2 regions of the Nonomuraea sp. NPDC049784 genome follow, and region 1 is predicted to be linked to the other one. Evidence: predicted binding sites of a transcription regulator. Region 1 holds the regulator's gene; the other holds the start of a gene.
What was found. The regulator HrcA, encoded in region 1, represses chaperone genes, less so after heat shock. The targets are predictions, from matches to a motif close to TTGGCACTCTCNNNNNGAGAGTGCCAA.

Region 1 (9,606 bases):
CAGCGCCCGCACGGCCTTGGCCATCGCGAGGTAGGTCTTGCCGGTGCCCGCGGGGCCGATGCCGAACACGACCGTGTGCTTGTCGATCGCGTCGACGTACCGCTTCTGGTTGACCGTCTTCGGCCTGATCGTGCGCCCGCGCGAGGAGAGGATGTCCAGGGACAGCACCTCGGCGGGACGGTCGGAGGTCATGCGGAGCATGGCGATGCTGCGCTCGACCGCGTCGGGGGTGAGCTCGCCGCCGCTGCGCAGCACCTCGACCAGCTCCTCGAAGAGCCGCACCACGGTGCCGCTCTCGTCGGGGCTGCCGGTGACGGTGATCTCGTTGCCGCGAACGTGGATGTCGGCCCTGAAGGCGCCCTCGATGACGCGTAGCAGCTCGTCGCGGGAGCCCAGGAGGCTGACCATCGAGTATTCGTCCGGAATCAGCACCTTGGCTTGAGTGCGCGAGGGAGGTGCCGTGCGTCGGGATTCATGTAGTTCGGACATGGGCAGGCCAGTGGCCTGATGCCTCCCGGTCTCTTTCGGTGTTCTTCTGTGCCCATCGTATCCGGGACCGGGCCGACCGCTCTCCCCAATATCAGCCGGGCGGCCAGGTCAGGTCGCGCCCGCCCAGAACGTGGGCGTGCACGTGGAAAACGGTCTGCCCGGCGCCGAGCCCGGTGTTGAACACCACGCGGTAGCCGCCGTCGGCCACGTGCTCCTGCACGGCCACCGCGTGGGCGGCCTTGAGCACCTCGTCGGCGAGCCCGTCATCGGCCGCGGCGAGCGCCGCCGCGTCGGCATGGTGCTGCTTCGGGATGACCAGCACATGGGTGGGCGCCTGCGGGTTGACGTCACGGAACGCCAACGTCCTGCCGGTTTCATAAACGATCTCGGCGGGAATCTCCTTGGCGACGATTTTGCAGAAGAGGCAATCGCTCACCCGATCACCCTACCGAGAGCCCCGACGTACGTAACCCGTTGCCAATCGGTAATCCTCTGTGTCGTGCGAAGGAAGATCCACGCGGTTAGGGTGAGTGTGCGACACTTCAGCAAAAAAGGACGATTCAGGGTCGGGCAAGCGCCACCTGGCGAGGACACGACTGGGTAAATGCACCCTAAGGAACCGGGGAAACCTCAAGAACCGGAAGAGCGTAAACCCTCTGGGAAGGCTGAGCGTCCCATTGATGTGACCACCGAAACCCTTCTGGCCGATAGGTCGATGGGGGCGGCACCGGTCGGGTGGGATGCCGACATGGCCGTGACCGCGCTCTATAGCGCGCACTTCCGGTCGTTGGTGCGTCTCGCTGTGTTGCTGGTGCGAGATACGGCGACTGCTGAGGAAGTCGTGCAGGATGCGTTCGTCGCCATCCATGGCGCTTGGCGTAGGCTGCGTGACCCCGACAAAGCACTCGCTTACCTCCGTCAATCCGTCGTCAACCGGTCCCGTTCCGTGCTGCGTCACCGCGCGGTCGTCGAGAAGTACGCTCCCAAGGGGCTGCCCGATGCCCCGAGCGCCGAGAACGGCGCGATCGGCGAGCTGGAACGCTCCGCCGTCATCGAGGCGTTACGTGCCCTGCCAACCCGACAGAGAGAAGCACTGGTTCTGCGGTACTACGGTGACCTGTCCGAAGCTGAGATCGCCCACGCGATGGGCATCAGCAAGGGAGCGGTCAAGAGCCACACGGCACGTGGCATGGCCGCACTGCGATCCGTTCTGGAGAAAATGTCATGACCCAGCCCCCCGACGAGTACGGCGATCTCCTGCGCCGTGCGCTCCGCGCGGAGGCGGACGCGGTCGTGCCCTCGCCGGATGGATTGGAGATCATCCGCGCCCGCATCGAGCGGCGCGGCGTCCGTAACCTGTTCTGGTGGCGTGCGGGCGCGGCCGCCGCCAGCGCCGTCCTGGTAGCGGGAACGATCGTGATGGCCGTTCCGCAGCTGCGCACACAGATCATCAACTCGCAACCTGTGGAGAACGAGACCTCCAGGGTCCCGTCCAACTCCTCCACCACGCGCTCCCAGGAACCGCCGCCGCCCTCCAGGCAGCCGACCCACGACCAGCACCCCGTCGTGGTCCCCGAGATCTCCAAGAGCCCGACGCCCCGGCCCTCGAAGAGGGCGGAATCGACCAGCAGGCCGTCTCAGACGCCCACCCCGACCCCGACCGCGTGCCCGACGCCCCAGGCCGAACAGGCCGACCCGCCGTCCGACTGCCCCTCGGCCTCGCCCACTCCGTCGCCATCGCCGTCGGCGGAGGACACGCTGCAGCCCACGGCGTGCCCGGTCGATGAGTGCCCACCCAATGACATCACCGACGCCCCCACCGACTTGACCAGCCCGTTGGTGGACGCCTCCCACACGACGCCCTGAAAGCCCTACCAGCGTCCGGTACGCGTGAGCAGCACGGAGGCCGCCGCCACCCCTGCCGTGGACGTACGCAGCACCGTGGGCCCCAGCAGCACGGACACCGCCTTGGCCGCCCGGAACCCGGCCAGCTCCTCGTCCGAGACGCCGCCCTCGGGCCCCACGACCATCACGATGTCGCCCGACGCGGGCAGCGCCACGCCCGACAGCGGCTCGGCCGCCTCCTCGTGCAGCACCAGGCCCAGCGCCGCGCCCGCCAGCAGCTCCTCGACCTGCGCGGTGGTGGCGGGCTCGGTCACTTCGGGCAGGTGGAACCTGCGGGCCTGCTTGCCCGCCTCGCGAGCGGTGGAGCGCCACCGGTGCAGCCCCTTGGCCACCTTGTCGCCCTTCCACTGGGCGATGCTGCGCGAGGCCGCCCAGGGCACGATGACGTCGACGCCGGCCTCGGTCATCATCTCGACCGCCAGCTCGCCCCTGTCGCCCTTGGGCAGCCCCTGGACGACGACCAGCCGCGGCTCGGGCGGCTCGAGTTCGTAGCGGCGCAGCACGTCGAGCCTGAGTGCGTCCTTCAGCACCTCGCGTACGACGCACTCGGCGACCGTACCGGCGCCGTCCGTCAGATCGACCCGCTCGCCGGCCCGCAGGCGCCGCACGGAGGCCGCGTGCCGCCCCTCGGGGCCGGCGAGCGTCAGCTCGGGCCCGTCCAGCTCCTGGGACAGGAACACCGGGACGGTCACGTCACCTGCCGTTGAAGGCGTCGCGCAGCCGGGAGAAGAAGCCCTGCTGGCCGGGGGCGAACTTGCCCGGCGGCCGCTCCTCGCCCCGCTGCTTGGCCAGCTCGCGCAGCAGCTCCTCCTGTGGGGGGTCGAGCCGGGTCGGGGTCTCGACGTTGACGTGGATCAGCAGGTCGCCGCGGCCCGACTCGTTGAGCCGCTGCACGCCCCGCCCGTACATGGTGATGACCTGGCCCGCCTGCGTGCCGGGGCGGACATCGACCTCCTCGGAGCCGTCGAGCGTCTCGACCGCCAGGATGGTGCCGAGCGCGGCGGCCGTCATCGGGAGCTGCACGGTGCAGTGGAGGTCGTCACCGCGCCGCTCGAAGATCTCGTGAGGCCGCTCGACGATCTCCAGGAACAGGTCTCCGGGAGGGCCGCCACCGGGGCCGACCTCGCCCTCGCCGGCGAGCTGGATGTGGGTGCCGTCCTCGACGCCCGCGGGGATGCGGACCTTGATCGTACGGCGGGTGCGCACCCGGCCGTCGCCGGAGCACTCCTGGCAGGGGTGGCGGATGATGGTGCCGAACCCGCCGCACTGCGGGCACGGCCGCGAGGTCATGACCTGACCCAGGAACGAGCGGGTGACCTGGGAGATCTCGCCGCGCCCGTTGCACATGTCGCAGGTGTCGGGATGCGTGCCGGGCGCCGCGCCGGCCCCGTGGCAGACCTCGCAGAGCACGGCCGTGTCGACGACCAGCTCGCGGGTGGTCCCGAACGCCGTCTCGCGCAGGTCGAGCTCGACCCGGATGGTGGCGTTGCGCCCCCTGCGGGCCCGCGAGCGCGGCCCCCGGGTGCCGGCCGCGGTGCCGAAGAAGGCGTCCATGATGTCGCTGAAGGGGAAGCCCGCCCCGAAGCCGCCGGCGGCCGCACCTGCTCCCGCGCCGCCGAAGGGGTCGCCACCCAGATCGTACATCTGGCGCTTGTTCGGGTCGGACAGCACCTCGTAGGCCTGCGTGATCTCCTTGAACCGCTCCTGGGTCTCAGGATCGGGGTTCACGTCCGGATGCAGCTCGCGGGCCAGGCGGCGGTACGCCTTCTTGATCTCGTCCTGACTGGCGTCACGGCGCACCCCGAGGGTGGCGTAGTAGTCGCTGTTTGCCACTTATCGACCTCTTATGATGCAGCCAGGATCTGGCTGACGTAGCGTGCCACCGCGCGCACGGCGCCCATCGTAACGGGGTAATCCATCCTCGTCGGCCCCAGCACGCCGAGCCGGGCCAGTTGGTTGTCGCCAGAACCGTATCCGGTCGCGACGATGGATGTGCCCCGCAGGTAGGGGTTTTCGGAGCCGATGCGCACGGTGAGCGCGGACGGAGTGTCTGCGGTTGTCTCGCCCAGCAGCCGCATGAGCACGACCTGCTCCTCCAGCGCCTCGAGCACGTCGCGCAGACCGGTCGTGAAGTCGGCACCCGCGAGGTTGGCCGCGCCGGCGAACACGATCTTCTCGTCGTGCCGCTCGACCAGCGTCTCGAGCAGCACCGACAGGATCGTGGCCACCGCGGGCCGGTCTTCGACGGGCAGCCGCTCGGGCAGGTCGGCGACGAGCTCGGGCACGGAGCTCAGGCCGCAGCCGTCGAGGCAGGCGTTGAGCACCGCGCGCAGATGGGCGATGCGGGTGTCCTCCACCACCTCGGGCAGCTCGATCACGCGCTGCTCGACGCGGCCGGTGTTGGTGATCAGCACGAGCATGACCCGCCGGTCGTTCAGCGGCACCAGCTCGACGTGCCTGACCGTCGAACGCGTCAGCGTCGGGTACTGCACGACCGCCACCTGCCTGGTCAGCTGCGCGAGCAGCCGGACCGTGCGGGTGACCACGTCGTCCAGGTCGACCGCGCCCGCGAGGAACGTCTCAATGGCCCTGCGCTCGGCCCCCGACAGGGGCTTGACCTGCGAGAGCCGGTCGACGAACAGGCGGTAGCCCTTGTCCGTCGGCACGCGGCCCGCGCTGGTGTGCGGCTGGGTGATGTAACCCTCCTCCTCCAGCGCGGCCATGTCGTTTCTGACCGTCGCCGGGGAGACCTTCAGATTGTGGCGCTCGGCGAGCGCCTTGGAGCCCACCGGTTCGTTGGTGGACACGTAGTCTTCGACAATGGCGCGGAGCACCGCCAGCTTCCGATCGTCGAGCACGTGCTCACCTCCTGCCTCTGACATCTGAGGAACACAACCATCTAGCACTCTGTGTTCCTGAGTGCCAAGTGTACGGCTCTCGCCCACAAGGTGCGATAACACCAGGTCGCAACCTGGCTCCTAGCTTCTTACAAGGGGCAAGTACCACACTTGCCGACATGAGCGACAATTCCCCGCCTCCGCCGTACGGCCCGCAGCCCGGCTCCCAACCTGGCTACGGCCCCCAGCCCGGGTCCCAGCCCGGTTACGGGCAGCCTCCGCCACAGTACGGACCTCCGCCGCAGTACGGCCCGCCACCGCAGTACGGCCGGCCGCCCCAATACGGCCCACCTCCTCAGTACGGACAATACGGCCAACAACCCCAATTTCCCCCTCGAATCGACTCGAAAGCCATCAAACCGCGTCTTTGGTGGATCGGGCTCGTCTGGGCGATCTTCGCCGTGTGCGCGATCGTCGGTGTCGTCGTGTTCTCCACGGGCCTTGTGAGCAGCGTGAGCGACATCGCCCCGTCCAGGACGTTCGCATCCGGCGAAAGCGTGACGCTGCCGATCGACCCGGCGAACAAGCCCGCGATCTACCTTTCCAGCGACACTGCCGTCCACTACGAGTGCCAGATCTCGGGCCAGGCCAGGCTCGCCAAGACCACGGGCTCGCAGAGGGTCACGTCCGGAGCCGTCACCTGGGAGCAGATCCTCGTGATCAACTCCCCGTCCAAGGGCGACTACCAGCTGACCTGCACCACCCAGGAGCAGGCCGACGTGCGTTACGGCGTGGGCCGTGAGCTGGCCTCGGCCGCGGGCGGCATCGTCGGCGGGGTGGCCGCGCTCCTCCTGATCCCCGGCGCGGGGCTGCTCGTGGCCATCATCGGCACCGTCGTCGTGCTGGTACGCCGTAACGGCGCGCGGAAGCGCCTTGCAGTCGGCGGGTGATTTGCTACGGTCCCCGTGTGTACGAGGGCGATGTGCTGGCGGGGAATTGGCGGCGGCCGGGGAAGGGCAAGATCCCGAAGGTGCCCGCCGAGCTGGACCTCGTCGTGGAGGACGCCGACAGCGGCTTCTGCGGCGCCATAGTGGCCTGCGACAAGGAGGCCGTCACGCTCGAAGACCGGTTCGGCAAGCGCCGGCTGTTCCCGCTCGCGCCCGCCGCGTTCCTGCTGGAGGGCAAGCCCGTGACGCTGGTACGCCCGACGGCGGCCCCCACGGGCTCCAGGCGCAGCGCGTCCGGCTCGATCGCCGTGGAGGGGCTGCGGGCGAGGGTGGCCAGGGAGAGCCGGATCTACGTGGAGGGCGTGCACGACGCCGCCCTGGTCGAGAAGATCTGGGGTCATGACCTGCGGGTCGAGGGGGTCGTGGTCGAATACCTGGAGGGCGTGGACGACCTGCCGGCCGTCGTGGCGGAGTTCGGCCCTGAGCCGGGGCGCCGGCTGGGGGTGCTGGTGGACCATCTCGTGCCCGGGTCCAAGGAGAGCAGGATCGCGGCCGAGATCACCTCGCCGGACGTGCTCGTCGTGGGGCATCCGTTCATCGACATCTGGCAGGCGGTCAAGCCGTCCGTGCTGCGCATTCCCGCCTGGCCCGCCGTGCCGCGCGGAGTGCCGTGGAAAGAGGGCGTGATCGCCGCCCTGGGCTGGCGCATGGAGCCCGCGGAGGCGTGGCGGCGGATCCTCGGCGCCGTCTCCACGTACACAGACCTGGAGCCGGAACTGCTCGGCCGGGTCGAGGAACTGATCGACTTCGTTACGGAGGCATCATGAGCCAGGACCCCCCGCAGCCGGCGCCGGACGACGACGCCACCCGCTTCGTCCCACCATCGGACATCCCTCCCAGCCAGGGCTCCGGCCCCCAGCCGTCGAGCTACGGACAGCAGCCCGGCTCCGAGCCTGGGTACGGCCAGCCCGGGTACGGCCAGCCCGGGTACGGCCAACCGGGCTACGGCCAACCGGGCTACGGGCAGCCTGGTTACGGGCAGGCTGGTTACGGGCAGCAACCCCCGAGCTACGGCCCTCCCCCGCCGGGCTACGGCCCCCCGCCGCAGCAGCCCGGCTACGGGTACGCCCCGCATCTGGGAGAGCCGTACGTCCCCGGCAGGTTCGGCCCCCGCCCGGGCACCGACGACACCACCATGGCGATGCTCGCGCACCTGCTCGGCCTGCTGGTCTCCTGGGTCGGCCCGCTGATCATCTACCTGATGAAGAAGGACGAGTCCCCCTACGTCAGGGATCAGGCGGCGGAGGCGCTCAACTTCCAGATCACGATGTTCATCGGCTACATCGTGGCGGGCATCCTGGTGGTCGTCTTCATCGGCCTGCTCCTGCTGCCGGTCGTCTGGATCCTGTCCCTGATCTTCCACATCCAGGCCGCCATGGCCACCAACCGGGGCGAGAGGTATCGCTACCCGTTCTCCATCCGCATGATCACCTAGACCAGCAGATCCCTGACGAGGGCGTCGGCCAGCAGCCGGCCCTGGAGCGTGAGCACCATCAGCCCGGACCTGAACGGTCCGGGCTCCAGCAGCCCGCGTGCCAGGGCGCTCGCCACGGCCGGGCGCGCGGCGGGCGCCACCTCGCTCAGCGGGTAGCCGGACGACAGCCGTAGCTCCAGCATCAGCCGCTCGGCCGCCCGGTCGTCGTCGCCGAGCACCTCGCGCGCGTGCGCGGGCGAGGCGCCGGCGGCCAGGCGCTGGGCGTAGGCGGCCGGGTGCTTGACGTTCCACCAGCGGGTGCCGCCGACGTGGCTGTGGGCGCCGGGCCCGGCGGCCCACCAGTCGCCGCCAGTCCAGTAGAGCAGGTTGTGGCGGCAGCGCGCCTGCTCGGACGTGGCCCAGTTGGACACCTCGTACCAGCTGAACCCGGCCTGCGACAGCAGCTCGTCGGCGATCTGGTAGCGGTCGGCGGCCACGTCGTCGTCGGGCATGGGCAGCTCGCCGCGCCTGATCCTGGCCGCCAGCCTGGTGCCCTCCTCGACGATCAGCGAGTACGCCGACACGTGGTCGGGCCCGGCCTCGATCGCGGCGGCCAGCGAGGCCCGCCAGTCGTCGTCGGACTCGCCCGGCGTGCTGTAGATGAGGTCGAGGTTGACGTGCTCGAACCCGGCCTCTTTCGCCTCCTTCACGGCCGTCGCCGCCCTGCCCGGGGTGTGCCGGCGGTCGAGCACGTGGAGCACGTGCTCGCGTGCGCTCTGCATGCCGAAACTGACCCGGTTGAAGCCGCCCTGGCGGAGCTTGTCGAGGTAGGCGGGGTCGACGGACTCGGGGTTGGCCTCGGTGGTCACCTCGGCCCCCGGCCGCAGCCCGAACTCCGAGTCGATCGCGGCCAGGATCCTGGCCAGGTCTTCCGGAGGCAGCAGCGTGGGCGTGCCGCCGCCGAAGAACACCGTCTCCACCGGCAGGCCGGCCGCCCCCAGGACGCGGCGCGCGAGGCGAATCTCCTCGACGACCGTGTCCGCGTAGTCCCGCTGCGAGGCGCCCGGGCCCAGCTCGGCGGCGGTGTAGGTGTTGAAGTCGCAGTAGCCGCAGCGGGTCACGCAGAACGGCACGTGCACGTAGAAGCCGAACGGACGCTCGCCGAGGCCCCTCAGGGCGGTGTCGGGCAGCTCGCCCGAGGTGGGCGCGGGATCGCCGTCAGGCAGGGTGGATGGCACGCTTCCAGTCTGCCGGGTACTCGGGAGTGCTATCGAACTGCAACCCCCGAGGTATCCACTGATGCCGAACCAGCCGAAAGGAGTCCCCACATGGCGGGCATCGGCATCGTGGGCGCGGGGATCTCCAGCCCGGAGGAGGTGGCGCGGATCGTTGACGGCGGTGTCCCATGAGCACACCCCCGGAGACGCCCGCCGTCCAGCCCCGGCGCAACACGCACGGCGCCCCAGCAGGGCACGTCGCCGATCCCTGCCACAAGGCGACTCAGGACGGCATGTCGCCGAGCCCCACCACAAGACGACCCCAGCACCACACATCGCCCAGTCCCGTCGTAAGGAGGCTCAGGACGGCACGTCGCCGAGCACCCGCTCAGCCATGCGATCCCACTCGGGATCATGCCCGGGAACCGCCAGAATGCGGCGGAGCGCGTCCGCGTCCCCGTGGCGGGCACGGAACCAGTCGCCCACCGTGATTCCGGCCTCAGGCCGCGAGACGATCTCCACCGAGTCCCCCGTGCCCAGCTCACCGAGCTCGAGCACCCGCAGGTACGCCCCGGGCCGCCCCGCCTCCGTGAACCGCTTGACCCATCCGGGCTCGTCCATCCAGTTGCGGAACACCACGCACGGAATCCGGGGCCCGCTCACCTCCAGCACGGCGCTGCCCACCCGCCACCGCTCACCGATCAAGGCGCCGGTGACGTCGAGGCCGGACGTGGTGA
Region 2 (9,606 bases), on a different contig from region 1:
CGATCACGACAGTCCACGTGTGAGCCCCTCCCGCACGCTCGGGTAGACGGGAGTCCACCCGAGCTCACGCTTCGCTCTGCCGTTTTCCTGCCGGATCCGCGTGCGGACGGCCGGCGCGCACAGGACGGGGGCTGCCTACGCCCCCGGTCCTGTCCGACGGCCCTTCAGTCCTTGGTTCGGCTCGGGCGTAGCAGGGCCTCGGCCAGGGCCAGCATGGTCTCCTCCAGGGCGCCCAGGCGCTTGGTGAGGTCGTCGGCGGCAGGCTGGACGATGCCGGTGACCGTCTCGGCGAGCTGGTCGCGGTCGGGGCGGGACGTGACGAGCTCTGTGAGGACGTTCGTGGCGGCGGCTAGGCGTTCTGCCTGGTCTCCCGTGTGCGTCTGGAGCAGCTCGCCCTGAGTGGCCAGAGCGTCCGGGAGCCGGCCCACGCGCTCACTGACGGCCTCGATGCGGTCGTCGACGGACTCCAGGTGCGCGCCGGTCTGCTCGGCGCGGGCGGCCAGGCCGTTCATGTGGGTGTCGAGCCCGTTGAAGCGGGTGTCGATGCCGTCGAAGCGGCTGCTCAGGTGCTCCTCGGCCTCGATCAGGCGCTCGTCGATGGCGTCGATCTGGGTGTCGAGCTTGTTGAAGCGGCCCTCGTTGCGGGTGGCCGTCTCGTTGAGCCGCTGGTCGCTCGTCACCATGCGATCATCGAGCGCGGTGAAGCGGGCGTCGATGCGTACGTCGAGAGCGTCGAACCTGTCGTCGTGGCGGCCCAGGTGGCCGTCCACCGTGCCCAGCCGCTTGTCGACCCCGCTGAGCTGGCTGTCCACGGACGTGAGCCGCTTGTCGACGCCGCCCATCCTGCCGTCGAGCCCGTCGAGCCTGGTGTCGATGTCGGCCAGGCACTCGTCGGCAGACTCCAGCCGGCTGTCGAACCCGGTGAGCCTGGAGTCGAGGCCCGTGAGCTTGCCCTCCACCCGGTCGAGCCGGGCGTCCACGCCGCTGAGCCTGGCGCTGAGGCGCTGCTCGCTCTCTCCGAGCTGGACGGCGAGGTGCTGGTCGGCCTCGTCGAGCCTGGTGGTGAGCCGGAGCTCGACGTCGGACAGGAGGCAGGAGAGCTGGTCGTCGGACTCCTTGAGGCGGCTGGCGAGCCGCTCGTCCGCCTCGACAAGGCTGGTGGCCAGGCGCTGGTCGGTCTCGTCCATCCGGATGGTGAGCCGCTGGTCGGTCTGGTCGAGTCTCTTGGTCAGGCGCTGGTCGGTCTCGCCCAGTCTCGCGCTCAGGCGCTGGTCCGTTGCGTCGAGCCTCGTGCTCAGGCGCTCGTCGGTTTCGTCCAGGCGTGTGGCCAGATGCTGGTCCTGCTCGCTCAGCCGGGCCGTCAGGTGCTCTGACATGTCGGTGACCACGACCTCGACCCGATCAGTACGGGTGGTCAGCTCGGCCATCGACTTGTCGAGCCTGGTGAAGCGGCTCGCCGCGGCCTCCATGCTGGTGTTGAGGGTGGCCAGCTTGGTGGCGAAGTCGGACATTCCCCTCGTGATGCCATCGGTGGAGTCGAGCACCGATTGCAGGCGGTTGAGGGCTTCGTCCACACTCTCGCCCACCGTGCCCAGGTCGGCCCACAGGCTCGGCAGCTCGGCCACGGGGCCGAGGTGGACGTCCACGTGGCCCACCTTCTCCCCGACGGCGTCCACGTGGTCGCGCACCGCCTCGACGTGCTGGGCCAGCCCCTCCGCCCACATCGGGGGCTTGGCGGCGATGTCGTCGAGCCGCCCGCTGACCGCGTGCAGCGTGCCGCTGAGGCCGCCGAGCTCGCGCTCGCGCACCTCGCGCAGGAGCCATTCCATGCCTTCGAGCCGCTGGCGGATCTCGTCTAGTACTGCCCCCTGTGTGCGCTGCTCGTACACGTGATCCTGTGCGGCACGCGCGAGCAGATCCCGCATCCTCTCGGAGATGCCGGATTGGCCTCCTGCCTGGAGAAGGGTGGTGTGGTTGGAATGGTCCACCGAAAGCTCCTTTGGCTCGCCGACGGTCTGCCGCGCAGCGGTGGGGATAGGTCCGATTTGCAGATTGAAAGAGCGAGAACGCGGTTAACCGCGTCAGGGGGAGCACTCCCGCCCGCCCACCTTAGTCTTTCGATCAAGGTCCGTCAGCGGCGAATTGAAAGATCGTCGTTAACGGAAGAATGTCAGGGTTCATGCAGGTAGGGCGGTGTCGCAGATGATGACTGATGGCTTATCGATGATCCTGGTAAGGATGATTACCGCGGATTTTTCGCCATTTAGTCGGAGGTCTGACCGGAGGCGTTCGATGTCGACAGCAGAGCCACGCTTCTTGATGGTGACATTGCCGATTCGCCGCTCACGGAGTAGCGCGCGCAGCTTTTTCAGCGAAAATGGAAGAACGTCTGTTATTTCGTATCTGGTTGCCCATGGGGTGTCGATCGGATTGTCGCCGGTGATGTAGGCGATCATCGGGTCGAGCAGGCGTCCGTTCACCATTTCGGACACCTCACCCACGAGGTGTGCCCGGATGGCCGCGCCGTCCGGCTCGTAGACGTACCTGCCGACGGGGCCGACCGGGGCCTCGGCTCCTGTGGCGGTCAGCGTGTGCCCGCCGGGCAGCAGGGTGGCGCGCCGCTCGGCCCCAGGGAGGCCGGTCCAGAGCGCGGCCTCCTTGACCTCGCCCTTGTACGAGACCCACTCGGCCTCGGCGCCGCCCGGGATGAACTCGTACGGGATGCCCGGGGCGACCTTGACGCATGCGCGGGCGGCCCTCGAGATCAGGTCGAGCACCACCGGCCAGGGCGGGGAGTAGGCCATGGGGTCGAATGTCCTGCCTCTGCTCGTCCGCCTGGCCGGGTCGGCGAACAGCACGTCGTACGCCTCCGGCCGGACGTCGGCCGCGTCCGTCACGGACACCGTCACTCCGCCGCCCAGCCCGAGCGCCTCAGCGTTGGCCCTGGCTACGGCGGCGGTCAGCGGGTCGGTGTCCACGGCGGTCACGGTGGAGCCGGCGCGGGCCAGCGCGAGGAAGTCGCCGCCGATGCCGCAACAGGCGTCGACCACGCGGGGCGGATTCGGCCATGATCGGGCCAGACGGCGGGCGCGGTGCTCGGCGACCTCTGCCCGGGTGGACTGCTCCAGGCCGTGCGGCGTGAAGTACATACGCTCGGCGTCCTCGCCGAACTTGGCCCTGGCGCGCTCCCTCAGCCCGGCCTGGGTCAGCGCGGCGGAGGTGAGGGCCGCGTCGTACGTCTTGCGCAGCTTCGTGGCGGCCGCGACCGGATCCGCGCCCACCAGCTCCCCGGCCTCCGCGAGGGCTCGCTGTCCGCGCGGGGTCAGCAGCTCGTTGAAGGCGTCGAGGTCCACATCACCCGACGTTAGCGCCACGCCCGAGCGAGTCGGACCGTCGACGTAGTGTGGAACGGGCACAGTTGGGGTGCTTATCGCTCTCAGCAGACGCGTTCGTGTTGACTGTCAAGCCCCTCTTGCATATGTTTCCTGTTGGCACTCTCCCCTTGAGAGTGCCAACGTGCGACGAGGCAGGTCTGACACCCGCGACGGCAGGCCCAGCTGGTCGCCTCTTCTAGATCATTCAAATCTGAAGGGGAGGTCCGATCGTGACGACCGCCACTAAGGTTCCCGTTAAGCCGCTCGGCGACCGCATTGTGGTTCAGCCGCTTGAGGCCGAGCAGACAACCGCATCCGGCCTGGTCATCCCAGACACCGCGAAGGAGAAGCCGCAAGAGGGCAGGGTCCTCGCGGTGGGTCCGGGCAACTGGGACGAGGACGGCGACAAGCGGATTCCGCTCGACGTCTCTGAGGGCGACATCGTCCTCTACAGCAAGTACGGCGGCACCGAGGTCAAGTACGGCGGCGAGGAGTACCTCGTGCTCTCCGCCCGCGACGTTCTCGCGATCATCGAGAAGTAAGCCGGTGTGTCGGGCCCCGGGCGCTCTTGAGGGCGGCCGGGGCTTTCGACGCTAGGAGAGGACTTTCAGCAATGGCGAAGATCCTGGAGTTCGACGAGGACGCCCGCCGCGCGCTCGAGCGCGGTGTGAACGCCCTCGCGGACGCCGTGAAGGTAACCCTCGGCCCGCGTGGCCGCAACGTCGTCATCGACAAGAAGTTCGGTGCGCCGACGATCACGAACGACGGTGTGACCATCGCTCGTGAGATCGAGCTGGAGGAGCGCTACGAGAACCTCGGCGCCCAGCTCGCCAAGGAAGTTGCCACCAAGACCAACGACATCGCGGGCGACGGCACCACCACCGCGACCGTCCTGGCCCAGGCCATGGTCCGCGAGGGCCTGCGCAACGTGGCCGCCGGCGCCTCGCCGCTGTCGCTCAAGCGCGGCATCGACAAGGCCGCCAAGGAGATCAGCGACAGGCTGCTCGCCAGCGCCCGTCCGGTCGAGGACAGGAAGGAGATCGCGAACGTCGCCACGATCTCCGCTCAGGACGCGCAGATCGGCGACCTGATCGCCGAGGCGTTCGACAAGGTGGGCAAGGACGGTGTGCTCACCGTCGAAGAGTCCAACGCCATGGGCATGGAGCTCGAGTTCACCGAGGGCATGCAGTTCGACAAGGGCTACGTCTCCCAGTACATGGTGACCGACCCCGAGCGGATGGAGTCCGTCCTCGAGGACGCCTACATCCTGCTCACCCAGGGCAAGATCTCCTCCATCGCGGACTTCCTGCCGCTGCTGGAGAAGATCGCCCAGACGAAGAAGCCGCTGCTCGTGGTGGCCGAGGACGTCGAGGGCGAGGCCCTGGCCGTCCTGGTGACGAACAAGATCCGCGGCACGTTCACCTCCGTGGCCGTCAAGGCCCCGGGCTTCGGCGACCGCCGCAAGGCGATGCTGCAGGACATCGCCATCCTCACCGGCGGCCAGGTCGTCAGCGAGGAGGTCGGCCTCAAGCTGGAGCACGTCGGTCTCGAGGTGCTCGGCCAGGCCCGCCGCGTCGTCGTCACGAAGGACAACACCACCATCGTCGACGGCGCCGGTGACCAGGCGGCCATCGAGGACCGCGTCAAGGAGATCAGGCTCGCGATCGAGCAGTCCGACTCCGACTGGGACCGCGAGAAGCTGCAGGAGCGCCTGGCCAAGCTCGCCGGCGGTGTGTGCGTGCTGCGTGTCGGCGCCGCCACCGAGGTGGAGCTGAAGGAGAAGAAGCACCGCCTCGAGGACGCGATCTCCGCGACGCGCGCCGCGATCGAGGAGGGCATCGTCTCCGGCGGTGGTTCCGCGCTGATCCACGTCTCCAAGGTTCTCGACGACCTCGGCCTGTCGGGCGACGAGGCCACGGGTGTCGGCGTCGTCCGCCGCGCGCTGGTCGAGCCGGCCCGCTGGATCGCCGAGAACGCCGGTCGCGAGGGCTACGTGGTGACGCACAAGGTCGCCGAGCTGGAGGCCGGCCACGGCTTCAACGCCGCGACCGGCGAGTACGGCGACCTGATCGCGCAGGGTGTCATCGACCCGGTGAAGGTCACGCGCTCCGCGGTGCAGAACGCGGCGTCGATCGCGGGCATGCTGCTCACGACTGAGGCGCTCGTCGTCGAAAAGCCTGAGGAGGAGGCCCCGGCCGCCGGCCAGGGTCACGGTCACGGCCACGGCCACTGACCCGTCCCCCTTCTCTCGTCACGGCCCGCACCCTCAGGGGTGCGGGCCGTGCGGCTTTTGCGGGGTCCGAAGCCCTGTGCGGAACTGGCCGCCTCAGATATCAACGCCCTGGCCAACCTGGCCCGTACCGTCTCTGAGCTGGTCACGGCCACTGGTACGCGCCCCACCACGCTGACCGGCCAGGTACGCGGGAGCGTCGCGGGTGCAGCCACATGTCGGCGACGCCTGCGGCCAGGCTCGGCCACGGCCGGATGCCCGCGGCCCGGATCTCGACCTCCAAGTCGGACCCCAGCGCTCGCGGAAGGCGGCCGGGTAGAGAGCGACGAGCCGACTGGCGAGACCCGTGCCTGGCGGCTATTCGGGCGTGTTGAGCATGCCGGGTTCGTACGGCGGGGTTTCGGGCGTGCGGCTCATCTCGGGTTCGTACGGAGGCTCTTGAGGCGTGCGGCTCATGCGGGGTTCGCCCCGAGGCTCTTCAGACCCGCTGCGGCTACCCGAGCCATGACGCGCGGCTCCTGCTCCATCACCTCGCGGCACCGCGGTGGTCGTGTCCGCCTGGGGGTGTGGGAGCTCGCCCCCACAGGGCGCTACCCGAGCTCCCGGCGCGCGTGGCGCCCCTCTGCGAGCACCTCGCCTTCGGGGGGATCGAAAGGGGGCTTGCCTCCCTGGGAGGGGCCGTCTGGAGCCGGCTCGCGCGAAGCGCATCCCCTGCGGAGGGCCATGCGGTTCCCCGGGGCGTCCTGGGCAACCCTTGCTACCCCCTTGGAGTCTGGGATCGGCTCACGGCGTTTGGGGGGAAGTGGGGGAAAAGGTGGATTATTGGAGTAAACCGGAAGTGAGGGATAAGCGTCGGGGGTCTGACAATTATCGCGCATTCCGGGTTATGAGGTGAAATATTATGTCAACGGTTAAGGCTTAGTGTGGTCAATCGATTACTGCTGGTTATCGTCGCTTCAATGTGACCAATCCGTAGCCGTTCGCCATGACGACAGGCCGGATCAGTGCGGGCATCATGCCTATCGTGAGCGAGGGAAGCGTCGCCGACGCCAAAATTGGGGTAAGGCTCGCGTCGAGACTTCCGGCACGGACGGATGACTCCGACCTTAGGGAACTGACGAGCCTCGCCGTGCAGGGAGATCGCACTGCGATCGAATCCCTGCTCGGTGAGTTGCGTCCGATGGTGGTGCGGTATTGCCGCGCCAGGCTGGGCAGGGTTTCAGGGCAATATCACATTGCCGATGACGTAGCCCAGGAGGTGTGCATCGCGGTCCTGTTCGCGCTGCCGCGATACCGGGATATGGGGCGGCCGTTCGCCTCCTTCGTGTTCGGGATCGCCTCGCACAAAGTGGCCGACGCGCTGCGGAGTTCGGTGCGCTCGGCCGTACCGACTCAGGATCTGCCCGACGGCCCGGACGACGGGCCGGGGCCCGAGGAGACGGTGGTCCGCTACATAGAGGTCGAGCACGCGCGCAGGCTGCTGGCCAGGCTGCCCGATAATCAGCGCGAGTTGCTGCTGTTGCGGGTGGTATCGGGATTGTCTGCTGAGGAGACCGGTAATGTACTCGGTATGTCACCGGGTGCAGTACGCGTCGCCCAGCATCGGGCGCTGGCCAGGTTGCGGCAGATGGCCGAGCTGGAGTCGGCTTGACGCCAGAGGAAGAGACCGACGCGCTGCTCGATGCGCTCGGTCGTGGAGAGACGCCTGACTCAGGCGATCCAGCAGTGCGGTTGCTGGCCGCGCTGCTCGATGATGTCGGTCAGCGGCGCTCCTCCGTGTCGATGACGCCGTCGACATAGCCTCTGGCGTACTCCCAGCTGACATAGTCCGCCGGGTCCGGGTGAAAGGCCGGCTCGTGGACCTGCGGCTGGCCCTTCTCGATCATTTGTCGTAGGTTGCCGCGCAGCAGCTCCCAGTCGAAGAAGTGCTGCTCGCCGCATTCAGGGCAGTCGAGTACGAGACCCAGCACTCCCTGCGGCTCTAGCAGGGAACGAAAGACCTCGACGTCGGCGAGGTCCGTGATGGCCTCGTCACGCTCGGCCGCGGTGAGTGGCTCGGCGTCGTCGAGCGCGCCCATCGCCGAGGAAGGGTCGTTCGGGTCGTCCGCGAACGGGTCGCGGGGGACGTCTTCCAGCACCTTCCCACCATATGACCGAAGCGGCCTGAGCGGTGGACATTACCTCAGCCATCCGCGCCGGGCGGCTTCCACACCTGCGTGGAAGCGTGATTGAGCACCCAACTCCGTCATGGCGTCCGCGAACCTCGCCCTGACCGTTCGGACCGAAACCCCTAGCTGGCGGGCTATGGAGTCGTCGCACATGCCCTGGGCCGCCAGACGGAGGACTTGGACCATCCCCTCGCTCCTGCGGCCCCACGGCAGCGGCACGGCCCTGGCCCACAGCTCTCTGAACAGCGCCCGGAGCAGGCCCACGACGATCGGCGTGCGTATGAGATAGAAGTTGTACGCGTGATCGGGCAGGTTGCCGCCCCAGAACGGGGGCAGGCCCGCGACCTCCGACCCCGCGGTCATGAACCAGCTCGGCACCCGGTCCAGCGTGCGTACCTTGCCGCCCGTCTCGAGCAGGCGCATGAGTTGGTCGCGTACGCCGGGCAAAACCAAGGTCGATACCGGGATGATCGCATGAACCGTGAGAAGTTTTCGTTTCTGCGCATCAATCCACGGATCCGCAAATTTCCGGGCAAAGTCTGTCATCGTGCGCTCGTCAGGAAGCGCGGTCATTAATTCCATTGGCGGGGACTGTACGGCTATGCCGACCACGCTCTCGTACAGCACGTCCGCCCCGTTCACCATCTCCACAGTGAAGGGGCCGCTCTGGTAGTCGCGCCCGGCGTCATAGTCGCGGATCAGCGACCGGATAGAGCCGAGCGCGGTGTCGATCCTGCGGCTCTCCTCCGCCAGCCGGTCGAGCCGCTCGGCGATCACCCTGCCCAGGGCCGCCGCGGGGTGTCTGGCCAGGTATTCCCCCGACTGCTCGTCGACCACGCCCAGCTTGACGAGGTCATTCAGCTGGCGGCCGACCTTCTCGACGGGACCGTCCATGGCCTGGGCGAGATCGGTGAGGGTCGCTCGGTGCAGGCGCAGTACCGCGGAGTACAGCGCGGTCTGCGCCGAGTCGAGGCCCAGTGTCTCAAAAGGATCAGACACTGTACGGGGATGGTTGCGCATTTGGGGCGGCTCCGGCGGGGGGACACGGGCGTGCCGTGAGAATAACCCCGCATTGGGCTCGTGTCCCCCCGTTGCTGTGACTAGGCGGAGGCGAAGTGCAACTTCGTGCACTTTCACCTTTTCACATTGCGTTGTGCCGTTGAGTAACGCACTCTTTACCTAGCGTCGGCATCCTGCGAGGGTTGTGGTGGCACCGGCCATCAGGACGCGGAGGGGGGTTCGGTGGCGTAGGGCGCTGCCTCACCCGGGTGCCGGTGGCCGGGGGATGGGACGGATCACCGACCGGCCCATCCCCCGGCACTTTTCATGCCGGGGGTACGACGGGCCGTGGGGGTCATCGTGCTCCCGGCATCCCTTCCGGCATCGACTGAGGACCCTTTTGGGTGAATGGCGGGGCGACGGCGCTGTGAGGGGCGGTGGAGTGAGGCGCCGCGGGGGTGCGGGCGTAGCCGGGTCCGGGGTGTGCGGGGCTCGAGATTGGCGTGGGCGTGGGCGCTGGGGCGCGGTTTGGAGGCAGGGCCTAGACTTGGCTCAATCAGAGCAACGGCAGGAGGGGGCCGCAGCATGTCCAAGTTCACCGAGATGGGTTTGACCTTCGATGACGTGCTGCTGGTGCCCGCATATTCAGACCTGCAACCAGGCGAGGCCGACACCAGCTCCCGCCTGTCCCGCAACATCACGTTGTCCATCCCGCTGGTCTCCGCGGCCATGGACACCGTCACCGAGGCCCGCATGGCGGTCGCCATGGCCCGCCAGGGCGGCATCGGCATCCTGCACCGCAACCTGTCGGTCGAGGAGCAGGCCCAGCAGGTCG

Region 2: groES (co-chaperone GroES) is a predicted target of HrcA. The motif match lies at 3,489-3,515, and genes of this name have one in related genera.

Annotation. Positions count from the first base shown of each region.
Region 1 covers NZ_JBFAMX010000049.1:21,178-30,783, forward strand. Annotated here, with positions in the region: gene AB0J09_RS14120 (PhoH family protein) at 1-489, opposite strand, end outside; gene AB0J09_RS14125 (histidine triad nucleotide-binding protein) at 581-925, opposite strand; gene AB0J09_RS14130 (SigE family RNA polymerase sigma factor) at 1,205-1,717, shown strand; gene AB0J09_RS14135 (hypothetical protein) at 1,714-2,355, shown strand; gene AB0J09_RS14140 (16S rRNA (uracil(1498)-N(3))-methyltransferase) at 2,361-3,086, opposite strand; gene dnaJ (molecular chaperone DnaJ) at 3,088-4,227, opposite strand; gene hrcA (heat-inducible transcriptional repressor HrcA) at 4,239-5,252, opposite strand; gene AB0J09_RS14155 (hypothetical protein) at 5,411-6,181, shown strand; gene AB0J09_RS14160 (DUF3097 domain-containing protein) at 6,199-7,005, shown strand; gene AB0J09_RS14165 (DUF4870 domain-containing protein) at 7,002-7,673, shown strand; gene hemW (radical SAM family heme chaperone HemW) at 7,670-8,890, opposite strand; gene AB0J09_RS14175 (MOSC domain-containing protein) at 9,230-9,606, opposite strand, start outside.
Region 2 covers NZ_JBFAMX010000015.1:3,693-13,298, forward strand. Annotated here, with positions in the region: gene tsaD (tRNA (adenosine(37)-N6)-threonylcarbamoyltransferase complex transferase subunit TsaD) at 1-23, shown strand, start outside; gene AB0J09_RS06415 (hypothetical protein) at 165-1,988, opposite strand; gene AB0J09_RS06420 (class I SAM-dependent methyltransferase) at 2,178-3,353, opposite strand; gene groES (co-chaperone GroES) at 3,602-3,916, shown strand; gene groL (chaperonin GroEL) at 3,988-5,607, shown strand; gene AB0J09_RS06435 (sigma-70 family RNA polymerase sigma factor) at 6,620-7,255, shown strand; gene AB0J09_RS06440 (DUF5319 domain-containing protein) at 7,365-7,742, opposite strand; gene AB0J09_RS06445 (LuxR C-terminal-related transcriptional regulator) at 7,782-8,771, opposite strand; gene guaB (IMP dehydrogenase) at 9,357-9,606, shown strand, end outside.